DNA from 4 places in the Rhizobium laguerreae genome. Region 1 is predicted to be linked to each of the others. Evidence: predicted binding sites of a transcription regulator. Region 1 holds the regulator's gene; each other region holds the start of a gene.

Region 1 (3,243 bases):
AGCCTCTTTCCCGGCATCGCTGAGGCCTACCCGACGAAGAAGATCGCTGCCGCCGGCGCGCTCATCGCCGTCACCGCCTATTTCCTGATCTCCGGCTTTGCGGTCTCTGCAGAGCGCGCCTTCATCATGATGGCCATCATGTTGATTGCGGTCTTCTTCGACCGGCCGTCGATCAGCCTGCGCAACGTCGCGCTCTCCGCTCTCGTCATCATCGCCATTTCGCCGTCCGAGGTCTTGGGACCGAGCTTCCAAATGTCCTTTGCCGCGACATTGGCGCTGGTCTCGGGCTATCAGCTGTGGAAGGACCGGCGCGTCCGCGAAAACGCCTTTCTGAAGCTGCCGATCATCCGGCCGTTCGTTACGGTTGCCGGTTTCTTCGGCGGCGTCTTCCTGACCTCGCTGATCGGCGGTTTTTCAACCGCGCTGTTTTCGATCGAGCATTTTCATCGCCTGACCGCCTACGGCCTGCCGGCTAACCTCGCGACGATGCCGATCATCTCCTTCATCATCATGCCGGCAGGTCTGCTGGCGATGCTGCTCATGCCTTTCGGTCTGGATGTTTGGGCTTGGAAGATCGTCGGATTCGGCCTCGATTTGGTGATCGCGGTCGCAAAGACGGTGTCCGGCTGGGGTGGCAATATCGACGTCGGCCGCTTGCCCGCCTGGTATTTCGCCGTCGCCGTGGCAGGCTTTCTGCTGCTGACGCTGTTCCGCACCCGGTTGCGCCATGTCGGCACATCGATCATCACGGTCGCAACACTCATCCTGTTGCTTCTACCGGGTCCCCGGCCGCCCGATCTGGTGATTTCGGAGGATGGCAGTCTCGTCGCAGTCGTTGAGGCGGCGGCAATGGCTTCCAACCGTGAAAGACCGCCGGATTTCATCTTCGACCAGTGGCAGAGAGCGCTGGTCCGGCCGAGGCATGATCCGCCGAAGATGCTGGATGGTCCTGCTATCCCGCCTGAGGGACAAGACCGCCGCGTCAGGCTTTCCCGCGATCAGCAGAACGAAGCAAGGACCGCGATGCGGGCGGCCGCAGCGGCCGGTGACGCAGACCGCTTTTCCTGCGTCAAGAAGGCCTGGTGCACATCAAGGCTTGGCAATGGTCAGGTGGTAACCGTCATCGACAACGCCGGCTATCTCGGCCCGGCATGCGACGCGGCCGATATCGTCGTGACGTCGGTGCGCCTTCGCTTCAACAATTGCCGCTCAGGTGCGACGCTCTTCACCGGTGAGACGCTGCGCAGGACCGGTTCCATCGAGTTGCGCTTCACGGACACCGGCCTCGAGGTCGCAACCGCATTCGATGCATTGTCGCGGCCATGGATGCGCCATCGCGCCTATGACTGGCGCAGCAACAGTTTTACCGAATCCGGCTTGGCCAATGTCAGTGATAGCGGCGAATGAGACCGACGAGTTTACCCTGAACCTTGACACGGTCCGGCCCGAAAATCCGGGTCTCGTAAGCCGGGTTGGCCGCTTCTAGCGCGATCGAGGCGCCCTTGCGGCGGAAGCGCTTGAGTGTCGCTTCTTCGTCGTCGACCAGAGCAACGACGATGTCGCCAGGACTTGCGGTGCTGCCGTTGCGGATGATCACGGTGTCGCCGTCGAAGATGCCGGCATCGATCATCGAATCGCCCTTGACCTCCAGCGCATAATGTTCCCCGGAACCGAGCATGTCGGCCGGAACGACGATGTCGTGGGTATTGTTCTGGATCGCCGAGATCGGCACACCGGCAGCGATTCGGCCCATGACCGGCACGGAGACCGAGTTGCCGTTGTCGGCGACGGGTTTTGCGGGAGCAGGAGTGGCGACCGGCTGAGGTTTGCCGAGGCTGCCCTCGATGACGCTCGGCGAAAAGCCGCGCCGGGGCTGAATGCTGGGGCTGTAGGCCTCCGGAAGCTTGATGACCTCGAGCGCACGGGCGCGGTTCGGTAGGCGGCGAATGAAGCCACGCTCCTCGAGCGCTGTAATCAAGCGATGAATCCCGGACTTGGAGGCGAGGTCCAGGGCATCTTTCATTTCGTCGAAAGACGGCGGAACGCCGGATTCTTTCATGCGCTCGTGAATGAAAAGGAGAAGCTCCTGTTGTTTGCGCGTGAGCATCGACGTTGTGACCTCGTGATTGAAACAAATCCAGAACAGACACTATATGTTCCATATGTGTTCCGCAAGTAGCTAAATTTCTGTAAAGCTTGGTGCCAACTCGTTGAGATTTTTATTTTCATTCGCCGGATTGGCACAGATCTCTTGCAATGAGGGGCGCGCCGTCGCAGATCTCTTGCCGTTTCCAGGAGGGATATCATGAACGAGCATTCCGCCAAACCGCACCCGCTGGATCATGTCGTGCTGCCGGTCGTCAATATCGATCTGGCGCGCGAGAGGCTCGGCAAGCTCGGCTTCACCGTTGCCGCCGATGCGCGCCATCCCTTCGGAACGGAGAATGCCTGCGTCTTTTTTGCCGACAAGACCTATCTGGAGCCGCTCGGGATTGCGAACGTCGAGGAGAGCGAGGCATCGGCGCGGCAGGGTAATGTCTTCACTGCCCGCAACCAGGCCTTCCGTTTCCGCTGTGGCGAGGAGGGGCTCTCGGGGCTGGCTTTCGGCAGCAAGAATGCCGGCATCGACCATCAGGATTTCGTCGGCAACGGATCGAGCGCTGGCGAGATGCTGCAATTCACCCGGCCGATGACGATGCCGGACGGTTCCGAGACGATTGCCGGCTTTAAGCTGGCTTTCGCCGGCGACCTGCGCGCGCCTGATCTCCTGTTTTTCACCGTCGAGCGCGTCAATCCGCTACCGGCCGACCGCGCGGCGCTGGAGACGCATGCCAATGGCGTCACCGGCATAGTTGAGATCGCGCTTTGCACGCCAGAGCCGGCCGCCTTCGCTGCCTTCGTCGGCCTTGCCGTGGCGCAATCGGCAGTCGAGAAAACCGGTTTCGGCGTCGATATTGCGGCATCGAATGCGAAAATCAGCCTGATGACGCCGGAAGGGCTGGAGGCATATTTCGACATCGCCGTCTCATCCGCAGATCGCGGCCTGCGCGGCCGGGCAATCCTCTTTGCTGTCGCCGATCTTGCCGTGACAGAAGCGCATTTGGCTGCTAACGGGGTGACATACACGCGCAAGAACAATCGCATTCTGGTGAAGCCCGCGCCCGGGCAGGGCACGCTCTTCGCCTTCGAGGAAACACGATGAGCACTGATACGAATTCCGAGGTCAGGATCGGCGAAGGCCAA
Region 2 (3,243 bases), on a different contig from region 1:
CGTGTTTTCAAGCAGTTCCTGCCATCGGCGGAAAGATTGAATCACGTCGAAGAGGGCTTTTCGCGCCTTCGGCTTCAGCTCGTCCGTCTCGATGATGTCGACTGCTGCCGCAAGCATCGGGATATCCCGGGCACGGGCATAGTCGTGCAGCGCCCGCACCGTCGTATCGCCGAGGCCGCGCTTCGGGGTGTTGATGATGCGTTCGAAAGCGAGGTCGTCGGAGGCTTGAGCAACCAGGCGGAAATAGGCCATGGCATCGCGGATCTCGAGGCGCTCGTAGAAGCGCGGGCCGCCGATGACGCGATAGTTGAGGCCGAGGGTGACGAAGCGGTCTTCGAATTCGCGCATCTGGAAGGAGGCGCGCACGAGGATCGCCATGTCGTTCAAGAGATGCTTGCCGCGCTGGAGCTGCTCGATCTCCTCGCCGATGGCGCGGGCTTCCTCCTCCGAATCCCAGGAGGCATGGACCTGCACCTTGACGTCGTCCGGATCGGAGCGGTCGGTGAACAGCGTCTTGCCGAGGCGGCCTTCATTATGGGCGATCAGATGGGCGGCGGCCCCGAGGATATGTTCGGTCGAGCGGTAGTTGCGCTCGAGCTTGATCACCTTGGCGCCAGGGAAATCCTTTTCGAAGCGCAGGATATTGTCGACCTCCGCGCCGCGCCAGCCATAGATCGACTGATCGTCGTCGCCGACGCAGCAGACGTTCTGGGGCTCGCCCTTGGGGCGCTGGGCGAGAAGCCTGAGCCACATGTACTGGGCGGTGTTGGTGTCCTGGTACTCGTCGACGAGGATATAGCGGAAGCGACCATGATATTCCTTCAAGAGATCCGGGTTCTTGCGGAAGATCGCGATCGGATGCATCAGCAGGTCGCCGAAGTCGCAGGCGTTCAGCGTCGTCAGGCGGTTCTGATAGGCAAAATAGAGATCGCGGCCGCGGCCATTGGCAAAGGCGCGGGCGTCGCCCTCAGGAATATCGGCGGGGCCGAGACCCTTGTTCTTCCAGGTGTCGATCATGCCGGCGAACTGCTTGGCCGGCCAGCGTTTATCGTCGAGGCCTTCAGCCTGGATGATCTGCTTGATCAGGCGGACGACGTCGTCGGTATCGAGAATGGTGAAATCGGAGCGCAGGCCGACGAGCTCGCCGTGGCGGCGCAGAAGTTTGACGCCGATCGAATGGAAGGTGCCGAGCCAGGGCATGCCTTCGACGGCGCCGCCGACCAGCAACGCGATACGCTCCTTCATCTCGCGGGCCGCCTTGTTCGTGAAGGTGACGGCGAGGATCTGCGAGGGAAAAGCGCGGCCGGTATTGAGGATATGGGCAATGCGGGTCGTCAGTACGCGGGTCTTGCCGGTGCCGGCGCCGGCGAGCACGAGGACCGGGCCCTCCAGCGTTTCGACGGCTTCGGTCTGTTCGGGGTTCAGCCCGGCGAGGTAATCCGGCCGCTTGCCGCCGTCGCGAGCCGCCATGGCGCGCGCCGCGATACCGCCACCGGCGGCGGGCGCCCTTTCGGCGGGGGCGGCAGGCGGCTGCGGCTTGCGCGCCATCTCGCCCGGCTCTTCGTCGAAGAAGGGCATATCGTCGAAACTATTGCTCATGGCGCGTAATGTAGTGATTCGGGAAGGAAAGACCAGAAAAGATGTTCTGCTTTCATTCCCGAGCCGCCGCCATCTCAGGCGGTATGTTGCGGTCGGCAAGGTCGCCGCCGAGCGCGGCTGTGGTCGCCATGCAGGCAAGCAGGGCAAAAAATTCGGATCAGGCGTGTCGGAACCGGCGCTGGTGGGGCGTCCTTGGATCATCGGACAGCAGTCCGAATCACCACCTGTCAACAAGGAGGCCGTTTTCATGCCGAAGGTCGTTTCAAATCTCTGGTTCGCCGAGGAAGCGCGCGAAGCCGTCGAATTCTATGTGTCTGTTATCCCGGATTCCCGGATCGGCCGCACCACCATATTGCCGGCGGAAACGCCGAGCGGGCCTCCCGGCAGCGTCGAGCTGATCGAGTTCACGCTTGCCGGCCAGGCCTTTCTGGCGATGAAGGCCGGCCCGCTTGATAGTTTCAACCATTCCTTCTCGATCGCGATTCTCGTGGAAAGCCAGGCCGAGATCGATCGGATATGGGAGGCATTCCTCGCCAATGGCGGCACGCCGGAAGCGTGCGGCTGGCTGAAGGACCGCTGGGGCCTTTCCTGGCAGATCGTGCCGCGCGTGCTCTCCGAGATGTTCGCCGACAGCGATCGCGAGCGGGCGAGGCGGGTAACCGAAGTGATGCTCGGCATGGTCAAGATCGACGTCGCCGCGCTCGAGGATGCGTTCAACGGCTGAAGGCCTGCGGAGACATGATCGCAATATCCGGCGCATGATCGTCATGCGCCCATTTCGCTAAGAATATTCCGTTTCTAAGAATATCCCGAACTTTCCAGCGTCATATGGCCCGTCGCACATCGATGTTCACCAATCGAACGGGCTCGCCGCCTGCCGATCGCTGATTTTCGGGATCTCGAATCACGGGCGGTATTGCACACCTTTTTCATCTTTCTGTCACGTCGTGAAATGTGCTGATACCGCGATGGCGTCTTTCTGAACTATACTGACCAACAGTTTCGTACAGTAATTAAAGATCCGGTGGATGCACAATTTCGTGCATTGCTAGAAATGGCCGGTGAGCGTGGAATAACCGACGAAACTATTGATTCTCAGGAACGTCATGGCCATCTCGATGGTTATAAGGACACCTGAAGCCTGTGGCATTAACCTTGAATGGAGGGCCCATGCTGAGCGAATCCGTATTTGATGCGTTCACCCGCAGTTATGATGCGCGTCGCGAGACCGATATGTCGATCTCGGAGTACCTCGATCTTTGCAAAAAGGAACCGCTTGCCTATGCCAATGCGACCGAGCGTCTGCTCGCCGCGATAGGCGAGCCGCAGATGGTCGACACCGCCAGGGACACCCGCCTCGGCCGGATCTTCATGAACCGGACCATCCGGATCTATCCGGCCTTTGCCGGCTTCCACGGCATGGAAGAGACAATCGAACGCATCGTTTCCTTCTTCCGGCACGCGGCGCAGGGGCTCGAGGAGCGCAAGCAGATCCTCTATCTGCTCGGCCCGGTCGGCGGCGGCAAGTCATCGCTGGCGGAGCGGCTGAAGCTGCTGATGGAGGTTCATCCGATCTACGTGCTGAAGGCCGGTGACGAGATCAGCCCCGTTTTCGAAAGTCCGCTCAACCTCTTCGACCCGGAC
Region 3 (3,243 bases), on a different contig from region 1:
TGAAGAGCGCATCGTCCCTGCCGAGAGGAACGATATCGGTGCGCGCCGAGAGCGGAAGATGCAGACCGGCGAAACGAAATGGACCCTGCCATGTCAGGCACCGATCCCGGCTGACATAGAACCAGCTGACAGCATCGCCCTCTACATCGGTTCTGGCGCACATGACGATCGTCTCGGGGTCGAGGAAGTCTATGGGATCGTCAATCGAGCAGAGGTCTTCACGGACCGACAGACGGGGACGGACCTTGAGGTCGGCGTTCAAGTGCTCGTCGGCCGAAAGCGAGAGCCCACCCGGCACGCGGCCGCAGAACGGCTCGTCCATCCAGGTCAGTCCGCCGTCCAGGCTGCGTGCCTGCCAGGGTACGAAGGGGAAATCGCGGTCCAATTCGTGCAACTCCCCCTTCGCTCCGAGTTTGCCGCGCGCGAAGACGACGACCATTTCGTCACCCCACGACCAGAGACCATAATTTGCCGGCCAGCCTGCGAACTCGCCGCGTCTGCGATAGATTTCGACATTGCGGAACTGCGTGTCCATGGAGGCTTCCAGACGATCAGAGCGTTTCGACTGGAAGTGCCCGCACAAGCAATTCTTCCTGCCCGAGCAGCTGTTCGAGTTTGCGCCGGTATTGGCGCCACCAGCCCCGATCGAGACTGTTCACCATCACTTCGATGACGATGACCGTATCTTCTTCAGTGCCCTCGCCACTCGACCAAAACCCCTTCGCCGGGGAATTGAGGTATGAAGTCGCCCCGCCATGGCGCTCGGTCATCTCGCGCTGAATCATCGCGATAATGTCTTCGATGTCGATCGCCGCGTGCGGCGCTGCCGGAATAAACAACTGTATCAGATGCATGTCGAATTCTCCTCGTTCCGCAAACTTCGGAGATCTGACGAGGTTCCGGCCCAGCTCGAAATCGCGGACGGGTGGATGAAAACCAATGCGGCGACGGACGGTCGTCGCCTGTGGCAGCTGATGCCGGCGGTCTAAAAAGCCAGCCGCAGCTGCGGCGCCGCGGCCGGTACTCGTTCTTCCAGCGAGGAGAGGGTGACGCCGAGCAGCCGTATGCCCTTTCGCGGCGGAAAGATCGGCGCGAGCAGCAGGTTGACCATCTCCTCGAGGTCCGCGATTGCCGGCAGGGGTGCCGGAAGCGTCTTGCTGCGCGTGATCTGGCTGAAGTCGGCATATTTCACCTTGAGCGTCACCGTCTTGGCGGCGATCCCGTTGGCCTCGCAGTAAACCCACACCTTTTCGATCAGCGGCTGGAGCCCTTCGCGAGCAGGCTCGAAGGCGTGGAGGTCCTGTGAGAAGGTATCTTCGGCGCCGACGGATTTGCGCACCCGGTCGGGCTTGACCTGGCGCTCGTCGATGCCGCGGGCGATGCCGTAAAAATAGGGTCCCGACTTGCCGAAATGCTCGATGAGGAACTCGAGTGTCTTCTCCTTGAGATCGGCGCCTGTTTCGATCCCGAGTTGGTGCATCTTCTCGGTGGTCGCCGGTCCGACACCATGGAATTTCCGGACGGGAAGCTGCTCGACGAAGGCCGGCCCGTTCTTCGGCGTGATGACAGCCTGGCCGTTCGGCTTGTTGAGGTCGCTCGCCATCTTGGCAAGGAACTTGTTGTAGGAAATGCCGGCCGACGCGTTGAGGCCGGTGACTTGCTTGATCTTGGCGCGGATCTCCAGCGCGAGTTCGGTGGCGACCGTCATGCCTTTCAGATTTTGCGTCACATCGAGATAGGCCTCGTCGAGCGACAGCGGCTCGATCAGCGGCGTGTATTCGGCAAAGATCTCACGGATCTGCTGCGACACCGCCTTGTAGACGGCAAAGCGCGGCGGCACGAAGATCAGGTCAGGACATTTGCGCTTGGCAGTCACAGACGGCATTGCCGAGTGAACACCGAATTTACGGGCCTCATAACTCGCCGCCGCCACCACACCACGGGCGGCCGACCCGCCGACGGCAATCGGTTTGCCGCGCAAGTCCGAATTGTCGCGCTGCTCGACCGACGCATAAAAAGCATCCATGTCGACATGGACGATCTTCCGGACGGGGGGTGAGCTTATCTCGTTCATGGCGGTTTCAGCGATCGCGACGGGATCGGCCTCTGAAATTGCGCGCCGAAACAAAAACAGAACATAGCAGTCTTGGGAGGCGATATCAACAATTCCAATGGGGGCCTGGACCTGCCGTCGAACTACCAGCCGCCCAAGGCGTTCTCATCCAGTGGACATTAATATCAGGAGGCAGCCAATGGCGGACGACAGCACGACCACGATCCGAGCCACGTTCGAAACACGCGAAGCCGCTGATCTCGCGGTCGAACATCTGGTTCAGCAGCATCGGGTTTCGAGGCCCGACATCTTTATCCAGTCGGCAAGCGACCGCAACAGTGCGGGTTCGGCGCCATCGGGTGGGGATGCCTCTCATGACGATGGCGCCCGTCGCGATGCGCCGCTCGAAGGCGAGATCGAGGTCTCGGTGGATATCGCATCCAGCCAGGTCGCCGCCGTCCAGCGCAGTCTCCGAGCGGCCGGCGCAGTGCGTGTATCGAGCCGCTGAGCACGATCGATAACCTCTCGAAATCCGCGCCAAGCGCAATTTCAAGCAGACCGCGAATGCGTTTTCGGCGGCGAATGACTCTCCGAGCTCGAAGCTTGTTCATGGTGGTTGAGATCCCGGAAATTGCCTCAAGGCAGCACGCGCACAAACGGCAAATGCGGATCGATGCGGGCGAGCAGGTCGAGAGCATAGGCGGCGCGCAGCAGGCGGTCGGCGCGTGTCTGGCCGGAGGCGGCGGCCAATTGGCCGAGGAGGCGGCCTGGAAGCGCCAAGCCGGCCTCGTAGAGTGTGCGCCCCAGGCGTTGCATGCGCTGCAGCCGCTCCGGATCCTCCATGCGGCCGCCGAGTTCGGCGAGCGCCAGGATTTCGTCGAAGGCGGTGGAGATCAGTCGCTGGCTGGCGGCCTGCGGGCGGGCCAGCGCTTCGAAACGCATCGGTTTGCGCTCCGGCACGCCGGGCAGCGACAAGCTTTTGGTCAGGCGCGAGAGCAGGCTCGGCTTTTGCGCCGTCGTCGTTGGCGCCGGCGGCGGCAGGTCGAGGAGGGTCAGGCTGTCGGTTCCGAAAGCGAGCGGCGAGAGCACGATATCGGCGCCACGGGCTTCGGCGAGGATGGCGAGCAGCGGCGGCTGACGGTCGCCGATCGCGCCAAGCAGCGCGAAGTGGGCCTCCAGCCGTTCGTCGC
Region 4 (3,243 bases), on a different contig from region 1:
CTCGACTATCGCAGCGTGCCGTGCAATTTCGTCGAGATCATGCCGCGTCTGGACGAGCACCTGAAACGCGGCGCGACCAAATAGACCGATGTGCCTGCGCTATGTCGCAAGGCCTGGCAGGACGGGCATCGTGTCCCAGCTGTCACCCGACAGCAGGACGCAGCTTATGCCGTGAACATCCGTGACGATGAGTGTCCAGGTGCCGCTTTCGGCGGCATAGACCTCAAGAACGGCGTTCTGGTTGATCAGTCCGACTGCCGTGAGCTTTTCGGCGAAATTCTTGTCCAGGAAATTGACGATTTCGGGTCGGCCTGCGCAACTGCGCATCATCTGCGATGCTGCCGAATGCGGATGCGCGATCACCAATGTCGGCAATATGACGGCCATGAGGCCGTAGATCATACCGCGTACGCCGTAGATCCTACCGCGCGCCATGACGCACCTCCTTTCGCCGGGAACCCGGCAGAAGAGGAGATTGTCGCTGACCTGTTCTGCCGTTCACCGGCATTCCATGGCCATTCCGTTGCGAAGCGAGGCGCTTCGACGGCGCCATGTTTAAATTATAGCGCGAAATCCTATTGGGCGCCATCTTTTGCTCATGGAGAGCGTTGCGGCCCTATCGCGCAGCGCGGGCGACCCAGGACGGAATCAGTTCGCTCGCGAGCTTGCGCGGCTTCTGCCCCTTGACGAATTCGGTCAGCCGCATGCCGCTTTTGGCAATGGCGAGTGCCTGCTTCTTCGGCAGGAGAAAGCCCAGTTCCAGCGGCGGCACGGCTCGGCCGACACGCTGGAAAAACGGGCGCCGGTAGCCGCGCGACGCGGTGAAGCGCGCCGGCAGCTTGTTCAGCGCGACATATTCGGCGATCTCATCGATCCAGCCGGCCTGGGGTCTGGCGCCCGGCTCGACGAAGAGCAGCCATTCGCCGCGCGCTGCGCGGACGATGTCCTTGATATCCCATTGCGAATGGAAGCGGCAGCCGGCGGCGTCGGCCACCCGCGAGGTGCCGTCGCGCGAGCCGTGATCGAGCACGACCACATCGCTCACCAGCCCCTCCACCGCGCCTGCCACCAGTACCGATAAAGTCTGTGCCAGTTCAGATTCCTGATCCTGACATTCGAGAACAACCGTCAACATTGACTATTTATAATGCGCCGCACAAATTTTTGCCAGCGCCGTTTTCCTCATTTTGTTCTTGCATTGTTCTCATTTTGCGGATAGGAATTTAATCAGCAAAACGGGCGGAGGCGATGGCTTTCCGCCGCGGGAGAATCCGATGAGAGAGCAGTCCCTGGCAGGGCAGGCCGCATTCGCGCCTGCCAATACGGCAGATATTGCCGATGCGATGATCGTGTCCTCCGGCCTGAGAGTCGAGGTCGACCGGCGGCGTGGACGTGGGGCGGGACTGAACCCGACGGGTCGGTTCGAGCCACTGCAGCGGGAGACCGTCGACGATGGCTGGCAGACCTGGGAAGAGCTGCCGCCATTCAAGACGGAAGTGCAGGTCGAGAAGCCGCGCACGGCCATCACCCGCAACGAATCGCCGGACCTTTCCTTCGACCGCTCGATCAATCCCTATCGCGGCTGCGAGCACGGATGCATCTATTGTTTCGCCCGGCCGACACACGCCTATATGGGGCTTTCCGCAGGGCTCGATTTCGAGACGAAGCTCTTTGCCAAGCCCGATGCGGCAAAACTGCTGGAGCGGGAGCTCGCCAAGCCGGGCTACAAGGTGCGGGTGATCGCAATCGGCACCAATACCGATCCCTATCAGCCGATCGAGAAGGAATGGCGCATCATGCGCGGCATTCTGGAGGTGTTGAACAAGGCGAACCATCCGGTATCGATCGTCACCAAGTCGGCGATGATCCTGCGTGATCTCGACATTCTGCAGGAGATGGCAGCTAAGAACCTGGTGCGCGTCGGCATCTCGGTGACCACGCTGGATCGCAAGCTTGCCCGGACGATGGAGCCGCGTGCCGCCACACCGCCGCGGCGGCTGGAGACGATCCGCACCCTTGCCGAAGCAGGCATCCAGACGGCAGTCATGGCCGCCCCGCTCATCCCGGCGCTGAACGACCACGAGCTGGAGCGCATCCTCGAATCGGCAAAGGCTGCGGGCGCTGCCGAGGCGAGTTATGTCATCCTCAGACTGCCGCTCGAGGTCAGCCCGCTGTTTCGAGACTGGCTGCTGCAGCATTATCCCGATCGCTACCGGCATGTGATGTCGCTGGTACGCTCGATGCGCGGCGGCAAGGATTACGATGCCGAATTCGGCAAGCGCATGAAGGGCGCCGGTCCCTATGCCTGGCAGATCGCCCGGCGCTTTGAAATGGCCGCCAGACGTTTCGAGCTGACGCGACGTAGTGTGCCGCTGCGCGATGACCTGTTCGTACCGCCTGATGGCAGCGGCGTACAATTGTCGCTTCTTTGATTTTTAAGCTTGCGTTTCGGCATCTCGACAAAACCGCCCTGTTTTCGAGCACCGAGCGCAATTCCCGCGGATGGCCCTGACCGCCACCATCCGCCGGACCGGTCCCCGGCCGCCGCCCTGATCCGGGGACTTGCGGGAAATCGGGTTGGCGTGCGAGGTTCAGCCGCATGAAACCTCGCACGCCACCCGATTCTCCCCTGCTTTTCGACACGGCTCCGCTCGTGCCGGATTTCCGACTGGAACTCAAAGCCCGCAAGGCCGGCCACTGGCCGGTCGCCGGCGCCGATGAGGCAGGCCGCGGGCCGCTGGCGGGACCCGTCGTGGCGGCCGCCGTCATTCTCGATCCGAAGCGCATCCCTGAGGGGCTGAACGATTCCAAGCAGCTTTCGGCGCAACGGCGCGAGGAACTGTTCGTGCAGATTCTGGCGACTGCGACCGTCTCCATCGCCTCCTCCAGTTCGACGCGCATCGACGAGACGGATATCCGCAAGGCAAGCCTCGACGCCATGCGCCGGGCCATCTGCAGCCTCGCCATTCCGGCCAGCTACGTGCTGACCGACGGGCTCGACGTGCCGCCCGGCCTCGACTGCCCCGGACAGGCTGTGGTCAAGGGCGATGCCCGCTCGGTCTCGATCGCCGCCGCCTCGATCGTCGCGAAGGTGACGCGTGACCGGATGATGGCGCGGGCACATCATGTGTTTCCGGATTACGGTTTTGCCGCGCATGTGGGCTATGGCACGGCGCAACACCGCGCCGGCATCGAGAGGCACGGCCCCTGTTCGCTGCACCGGATGAGCTTCAGGCCGCTGCG

Evidence for each region. The regulator LexA, encoded in region 1, represses DNA repair genes until DNA is damaged. The targets are predictions, from matches to a motif close to TGTTCNNNNTGTGTTCNG.
Region 2: HFO71_RS02690 (ATP-dependent helicase) is a predicted target of LexA. The motif match lies at 1,642-1,659, and genes of this name have one in related genera.
Region 3: dinB (DNA polymerase IV) is a predicted target of LexA. The motif match lies at 2,121-2,138, and genes of this name have one in related genera.
Region 4: HFO71_RS09430 (PA0069 family radical SAM protein) is a predicted target of LexA. The motif match lies at 1,189-1,206, and genes of this name have one in related genera.

The regions. Positions count from the first base shown of each region.
Region 1 is NZ_JAAXQT010000005.1:208,749-211,991, reverse strand. It holds gene HFO71_RS17460 (ComEC/Rec2 family competence protein) at 1-1,407, shown strand, start outside; gene lexA (transcriptional repressor LexA) at 1,388-2,107, opposite strand; gene HFO71_RS17450 (VOC family protein) at 2,306-3,202, shown strand; gene kdsA (3-deoxy-8-phosphooctulonate synthase) at 3,199-3,243, shown strand, end outside.
Region 2 is NZ_JAAXQT010000001.1:557,336-560,578, forward strand. It holds gene HFO71_RS02690 (ATP-dependent helicase) at 1-1,599, opposite strand, end outside; gene HFO71_RS02695 (VOC family protein) at 1,847-2,323, shown strand; gene HFO71_RS02700 (PrkA family serine protein kinase) at 2,770-3,243, shown strand, end outside.
Region 3 is NZ_JAAXQT010000024.1:15,840-19,082, reverse strand. It holds gene HFO71_RS35335 (sialidase family protein) at 1-535, opposite strand, end outside; gene HFO71_RS35330 (hypothetical protein) at 552-854, opposite strand; gene dinB (DNA polymerase IV) at 986-2,074, opposite strand; gene HFO71_RS35320 (hypothetical protein) at 2,253-2,561, shown strand; gene HFO71_RS35315 (hypothetical protein) at 2,690-3,243, opposite strand, start outside.
Region 4 is NZ_JAAXQT010000002.1:526,860-530,102, reverse strand. It holds gene moaB (molybdenum cofactor biosynthesis protein B) at 1-84, shown strand, start outside; gene HFO71_RS09440 (hypothetical protein) at 100-435, opposite strand; gene HFO71_RS09435 (glycosyltransferase family 2 protein) at 617-1,135, opposite strand; gene HFO71_RS09430 (PA0069 family radical SAM protein) at 1,275-2,432, shown strand; gene HFO71_RS09425 (ribonuclease HII) at 2,600-3,243, shown strand, end outside.